DNA from 2 places in the Psychrobacillus sp. FSL K6-1415 genome. Region 1 is predicted to be linked to the other one. Evidence: predicted binding sites of a transcription regulator. Region 1 holds the regulator's gene; the other holds the start of a gene.
What was found. The regulator Rex, encoded in region 1, represses fermentation and respiration genes when NADH is low (regulators of the CRP and FNR family bind a similar motif). The targets are predictions, from matches to a motif close to TTGTGAAATATTTCACAA.
Positions count from the first base shown of each region.

Region 1 (3,431 bases):
CGTTTTCAAGTACTCGTCCAGTCCCTGTAGCAACAACATTTCCTTCTTGCGGTTTTTCTTTAGCAGAGTCTGGAAGTACGATGCCAGATGCTGTTTTTTCCTCAGCTTCGATTAATTCGATTACGATACGATCACCTAATGGTCTTAACAAGTGAAACTACCTCCCTAAAATAGTAAAATGTAATATTATTAGCACTCTTACTCTTTGAGTGCTAACACACTTATAATAATAATTAATCACAGAACATTTTGCAAGTAAGAAGCTATCTTTTTCTTTTATTTTCTATTTCCGATACAATAAGAAAAGAAGGTACATATAGAGAGGAATAAAACTGTTTATGAAACAACAAAAAACTGGTATATACATTTTAATCGTTTACTGTATAATGCAACTATCTTCAGGTATACTTGTCCCGTTCCTACCAGAGCTTTATACCCTATTAGAAGCTAAAGGAGTGGAAAATCCAGCACTTTTCATTTCTGGTTGGTGGGTATTTCTTAGCATGGGAATCGCTACATTGATCACCCTGCTAATCATCCGTAAAGACAAGACTTACTTGAAGCCACTAAATGGTAAGCCAAGCCCAACCCTCCAAACGATCGGTTGGGGAATTGCTGGTTTCTTTCTAGTATTTGTAGGACAGGGTATTGCAGCAAGCATCGAGCTTAAATTTGGTGTGGATCCTGGATCAGAAAATACAACTCAGTTTATAGAAATTGCCCATACCGTACCATTAGCTATTTTTTCAATTGTCATTTTTGCCCCTATATTAGAGGAGCTGATATTCCGAAGAATCATTTTCGGAACTCTGTTGCCAAAAACGAATTTCTTTGTAGCCGCTTCTGTAAGTGCAATTGTGTTTGGAATTATTCACTTTGACTTTACGCACATACTACTATATGCGGTTTCCGGATTTATATTCGCATTTATCTATTACAAGACAAAGCGAATTATCGCATCAATTATCTCCCATATGTTATTAAATGGATTTGTTGTGCTAGTTCAATTTTACGGTGAGGAAATTCAACAGTTTCTTAAACAATATTCAAATATGCAGTTCCTATTTTTTCATTAATAAAAGCCTTTGACCTGTTAGCATTATGGTCAAAGGCTTTTTTTGTTATTCAGTCAGTTCATTTCTTATTAAATAAATAAGAGTCTGTAATTCTACAGAAAGATCGATGGTATGTACACGGATAGCATCGGTTGTTTGTAAACGTATTGGTGTAAAGTTTAATATCCCTTTAATAGAAGAAGCTTCTAATTGATCGGCTACTTGCTGTGCAGATCGACTTGGCAAAGTAAAAATGACCAGTTCAATTCCATATTCCTCTAGCTTTTCAAGCATAACACTCGAATGATACACAGGAATATCACTTATGGTCGTTCCTTCTACCGGAGCCTTTGTATCGAATGCCACGACAATTTTTGTATTATGGTTTTTTTGGAAATTATACTTTAGAAAAGCAGTTCCCAAACTTCCAACTCCAATGAGCGCAACATTCGCAGCCTCATCCTGATCGAGTGTTTTACGGAAAAACTCAAGTAAAGTCGGAACGTCATAACCGTAACCCTTTTTTCCAAGCGCACCAAAATGAGAGAAATCTCTCCTAATTGTTGCGGAATCGATTTTCATCGCTTCACTCAATTCCTGCGAAGAAACTCGTTTGTGCCCAGCATTATGAAAGCTTTGTAAAAATCTATAATATAATGGAAGTCTTTTCGTAGTTGCTTGAGGAATTCTCGGTATTTCTGGCTTCATAAAAATCCTCCTAGTTTAGTCAAACAAATCGTTATTATCTTACTAGACATTTCTACCATTGTAAACCTAGAGCGTTGCAACGACAAGCCCTATCTATTACACTAAGGATAGAATTGAGGTGCGAATAATTGTGATTGTTTTACAAGTCAATCAAATAACAAAATCCTTTAACGGTGAAGATATATTAACTAACGTAAAGCTAGAGGTTCAGGATCGAGACCGGGTTGCCCTTGTTGGTAGAAACGGTGCCGGAAAATCTACACTACTTAAAATAATAGCAGGTGAAATGTCGTATGATTCAGGCGAAATAATTATGCCAAAAAATATTCGTCTTGGCTATTTAGAACAGCATGCAGGTCTCGAATCTAAATTGACAATCTGGGAGGAAATGAAGACAATCTTTAGTCATCTCATTAACTCTGAAAAAGAGCTTCGTTCCCTAGAATCACAAATGGCAGACCCTACTATATATGAAGATACTGAAGCTTATGCAAGAGTGGCAGCAACGTACGATGAATTACAGTTAGCCTTTAATGAGGCAGGTGGCTATCGCTTCGAATCAGATATACGCTCTATATTACACGGCATGCAGTTTTTCCCAGATGATTATGATAAGCCTGTCCAAGCATTGTCAGGAGGACAAAAAACGAGGCTAGCACTTGCAAAAATGCTTCTAAGTAAGCCAGACTTGCTAATCCTCGATGAGCCTACCAACCATTTGGACATTCAAACGCTAAGCTTTTTAGAAAACTATCTGAAAAATTATAGCGGTGCAGTTCTTATCGTCTCACATGACCGTTACTTTTTAGACCAAGTAGTCAACTTTGTTTACGAAGTATCTCGGCATAATGTAGTAAGATACGTTGGCAACTACAGTTCGTACTTAACGCAAAAAGCAAAAAACTATGAGTTAGATAGAAAGAAGTATGAAAAACAGCAAGAGGAAAAAGCAAAGCTCGAGGATTTTGTCAGTAAAAATCTTGCCCGTGCCTCTACAACTAAAATGGCTCAATCTAGACGTAAAGTTATTGAGAAAACAGATTGGATGGAATCCCCAGATGGTGATGAAAAATCTGCTTCTTTCGGATTTACTATCGATCGACCAAGTGGCAATGACGTACTTCGTCTGGAGCAAATTGCAGTTGGCTATCCAAACAAAACTGTTTCATCGAATATTTCCTTCTCTGTGTACAAGCAAGACCGCATTGCACTCGTTGGACCAAATGGAGTGGGCAAATCAACTTTACTAAAAACAATTATGAAACAATTAAATGCCGCTGATGGGAAAATCCAGTATGGTACGAATGTCCAATTTGGATACTATGATCAAGAACAAGCTGCATTAACTGGCAACAAAACAGCTTTACAAGAACTATGGGATGAATGGCCGTTGATGAATGAACGAGATGTCCGCACTGTATTAGGCCGTTTCTTGTTTTCAGGAGATGATGTACAAAAAACGGTATCTACACTATCCGGTGGTGAAAAGGCAAGACTCGCTCTTGCAAAGCTAATGCTTTTAAAAGCGAACACACTCGTACTCGATGAGCCTACCAACCATTTAGACTTAGACAGTAAAGAAGTTCTCGAAAATGCATTACTCGACTTCCCCGGGACTATCATATTCGTATCCCATGACAGATATTTTATAAACCGAATTGCAACAAA
Region 1 covers NZ_JBBOOQ010000001.1:3,585,414-3,588,844, forward strand. The annotation lists gene groES (co-chaperone GroES) at 1-151, opposite strand, end outside; gene MKY60_RS17550 (CPBP family intramembrane glutamic endopeptidase) at 339-1,076, shown strand; gene MKY60_RS17555 (redox-sensing transcriptional repressor Rex) at 1,122-1,763, opposite strand; gene MKY60_RS17560 (ABC-F family ATP-binding cassette domain-containing protein) at 1,894-3,431, shown strand, end outside.

Region 2 (3,431 bases), 1.7 Mb from region 1:
TGGAGAGAGTGGGTTAATAGCGACTGGGAAAATTAGTGAAGACTTTCCGGATACAAAAATTCTTATTTTAACAATGTATGACGATCAGGAGTATATGTTCCATGTATTGAAAAATGGTGCTTCGGGATACATATTAAAGAATGCACCAGATGAGGAACTTTTGAGCGCTATACGCATGGTTTATAAAGGGGGAACATATATACATCCCAAAATGGCAACTTCTCTCGTAAAAGAATTCATAAAAAAAGATCAAAATATAGTAGACGACGATCCATTTAGAGTACTTTCCAAAAGAGAAATAGAGATTCTACCGTTAGTTGCAAAAGGCTATGGCAATAAAGATATTGCTGCAAAACTATTTATATCAGTAAAAACGGTAGAAGCACACAAAGCAAAAATAATGGAAAAATTAGATTTAAAAAGTCGTCCAGAGCTAGTTGAGTATGCACTGAAAAAGAAATTATTAGAATTTTAAAAAGTGAGGTCTTTAATAATGGCTAATGCTAATTTCCAAAGTCCCGTTCCAGCTATGAGAATATTAGAAAACGAACATCAATATTTAATGCACTTAATGAATGAATGGCATGCGATCGTTTTAAACTTTGAAAACGATGTATATGAGGAAATTGAAGCTCGTGCAGAGTTCTCGGCGCTACGTAAGCTGTTAATCGATTTCTTAGAGCCTCTTAAAAATCATACTGATAAGGAAGAAAAGTTCTTTTTCCCGTTATTAGGGCATTATATTGGAACAGAACAAGGTCCAATAGTAACTATCGAAGCAGAGCATGAAGAAATAGATGCATATATAGGTCATTTTTTACATCATACTAGAGCAGGTATAGATCATTTAAGCCTAGATGATATGAAACGAATAGCGAAGGACGCAGGTGAAGCCTTCGAAGTGTTAATGGTTCATTTTGTAAAAGAAGAATCTGTATTGTTTCCTATGACTGATCGAGTGATGAAAGCAGTGGACCAAGATAAATTATTAGAACAACTGAATACTTTAATTGTTTAAAATAACTCATTTCACTCTATGGGTTATTTTTTTCTATTTGTATTAAATTCACCACAGAGTGATGAAAACTAAAATACACATCGATTTCCATGGACACGGGTTCAATCCCTTGTGCTTAATGGTAAACACGATGAAATACAAGTAAACACTATCCTTTGCATTCTCCCACGTGAATAGAGAACAAAACAAAAGTAATTCAATTCTACACATTCAGTCTGTGAAATGGGAAAGTAATTTGGTGAAATTATCCATTCCGCAAGTAAAAGGTAATAGTCCGCAAGTAAATATAGGCTTTGAGCAAGTAAATTCTATACGACCGCAAGTAATCCACAGATGGGAGTAAGTAATTAAAAGGTGAGAGCAAGTAAAGATAAAATATGATTCAATTATTCTTAAAATATAAGAAAATAATTACTGAGTGTGGATGCGAATTACTTTTTAGTTCCTGCCAATGATATTGAAAACGCTAGAAACAGGTTTTGAACTTAATGGACCGACCTCATTTTTCCTGGTTACTATTGTTAAAATGATGGTGTTAAGTAAACAAACAATCGTATGAATACATACTTTAAACTTTAAAACAGGAGTCATTTTCAAAGAATGAGCATTCAGTAATTACCGTAAAATCAAGAAACTACATTAATATAATCTTTTTAGGGAATACCCTTGGCCGTTAAGGGGAGTCCCCTATTAGAAACTTTTCATATTTTAGTTAAAATAATAGTAGGGAATCAATACGTGAATCATTCAATACCAAATTAGAAAAGGTGATATGAATGATAAAGAAAGTCCAATTGCCGTTACAGACAATGAACTTAGTTTTAGGCTTTATGATTTGGGTAATCATTTCTTCATTACTTCCATTTATTAAAGAAGATATTGATATACCAGCTGATAAAATAGCAATATTGACTGCTATACCTGTAGTACTGGGATCTATATTACGTATACCGCTTGGTTATTATGCAAATGTAATTGGTGCAAGACTTGTATTTCTTATTAGCTTTGTACTACTAATGTTCCCCGTGTTTTATATAAGTGAAGCTTCAAGTTATATAGATTTAATAATCGGGGGTCTATTTTTAGGGGTTGGGGGAGCAGTTTTCTCTGTAGGTGTTACATCATTACCTAAATATTTTCCGAAAGAAAAACATGGTTTTGTAAATGGTATTTACGGAGCAGGAAATATAGGTACTGCTATTTCTACTTTTGCAGCTCCAATGATTGCGACTCAAATTGGTTGGTCTTTGACAGTTAAATTATATTTAATATTACTATTAGTATTTATAGTTATTAATATTTTTCTTGGAGATAAACATGAGGTGAAAGTAAAAACACCTATAATCGAACAGATTAAAGGTGTTTGGAAAAATGATAAGCTTTGGTTTTTCTCTTTATTCTATTTCATAACTTTTGGTTCGTTTGTGGCATTTACTGTTTATCTACCGAATTTCCTAGTGAGTAACTTTGAATTAGATAAAGTCGATGCAGGTTTAAGAACTGCTGGATTTATCGCAGTAGCCACAGTTTTTAGACCAGTTGGTGGGTGGTTAGGTGATAAATTTCAACCGCTATTCCTATTGATGGGGGTATTCTCTGTTTATACAATAGCTGCAATATTATTAGCTTTCTCTCCATCTATAATGCTATATACAATTGGATGTATTGTTATAGGAATTAGTGCAGGAATAGGAAATGGTGTAATATTTAAATTAGTACCATTTTATTTCAATAAACAAGCTGGTATTGCCAATGGTATTGTTTCGATGATGGGTGGTTTAGGTGGATTTTTCCCACCACTATTATTAGCGACGATTTTCTCAATAACTGGACAGTACTCAATAGGATTTATGCTACTATCTTCTGTATCTTTGGCAAGTTTAGTTTTAGTAGTATTTATGTATTATCAAGATAGATTAAAATTAGCTCAGGAAGTTTTCAAATCAACTGGTCAAGGAATTATGGTAACAAACACAGCTGGTACAATTGTTACAGTTAACCCATCGTTTACACAATTGACAGGATTTAGTGAGGAAGAAGCTATTGGGAAAACTCCTAGAATCTTAAAATCTAATCGTCAAGAAAAAGCATTTTATGATGAAATGTGGAAGTGTATTCAAAAAGATGGGATGTGGCAAGGTGAGATTTGGAATACCAAAAAAAATGGGGAAGTATTTTTGGAATGGTTAAATATTAGTGCAGTTAAAGATGAAACAGGAGAAGATGTTAGATATGTTGGAACCTTTACTGATATAACTGAACACCGGACCAACGAGGGCAACCAATCGTAAAGATAGGGGGCCTTCCCCTATTTTAAATATGCTTTTTACTCAGTATATGTCTAGCTCCAGCGCCTAGCCCCTCGAGTCGCTTTAGGATTTTAGAAAAGGCAAAGAACGCCTTTGCGTAAAGT
Region 2 covers NZ_JBBOOQ010000001.1:1,884,578-1,888,008, forward strand. The annotation lists gene MKY60_RS08760 (response regulator) at 1-475, shown strand, start outside; gene MKY60_RS08765 (hemerythrin domain-containing protein) at 494-1,018, shown strand; gene MKY60_RS08770 (nitrate/nitrite transporter) at 1,795-3,309, shown strand.
Region 2: the regulator Rex is predicted to act here: its motif matches at 1,708-1,725, upstream of MKY60_RS08770 (nitrate/nitrite transporter).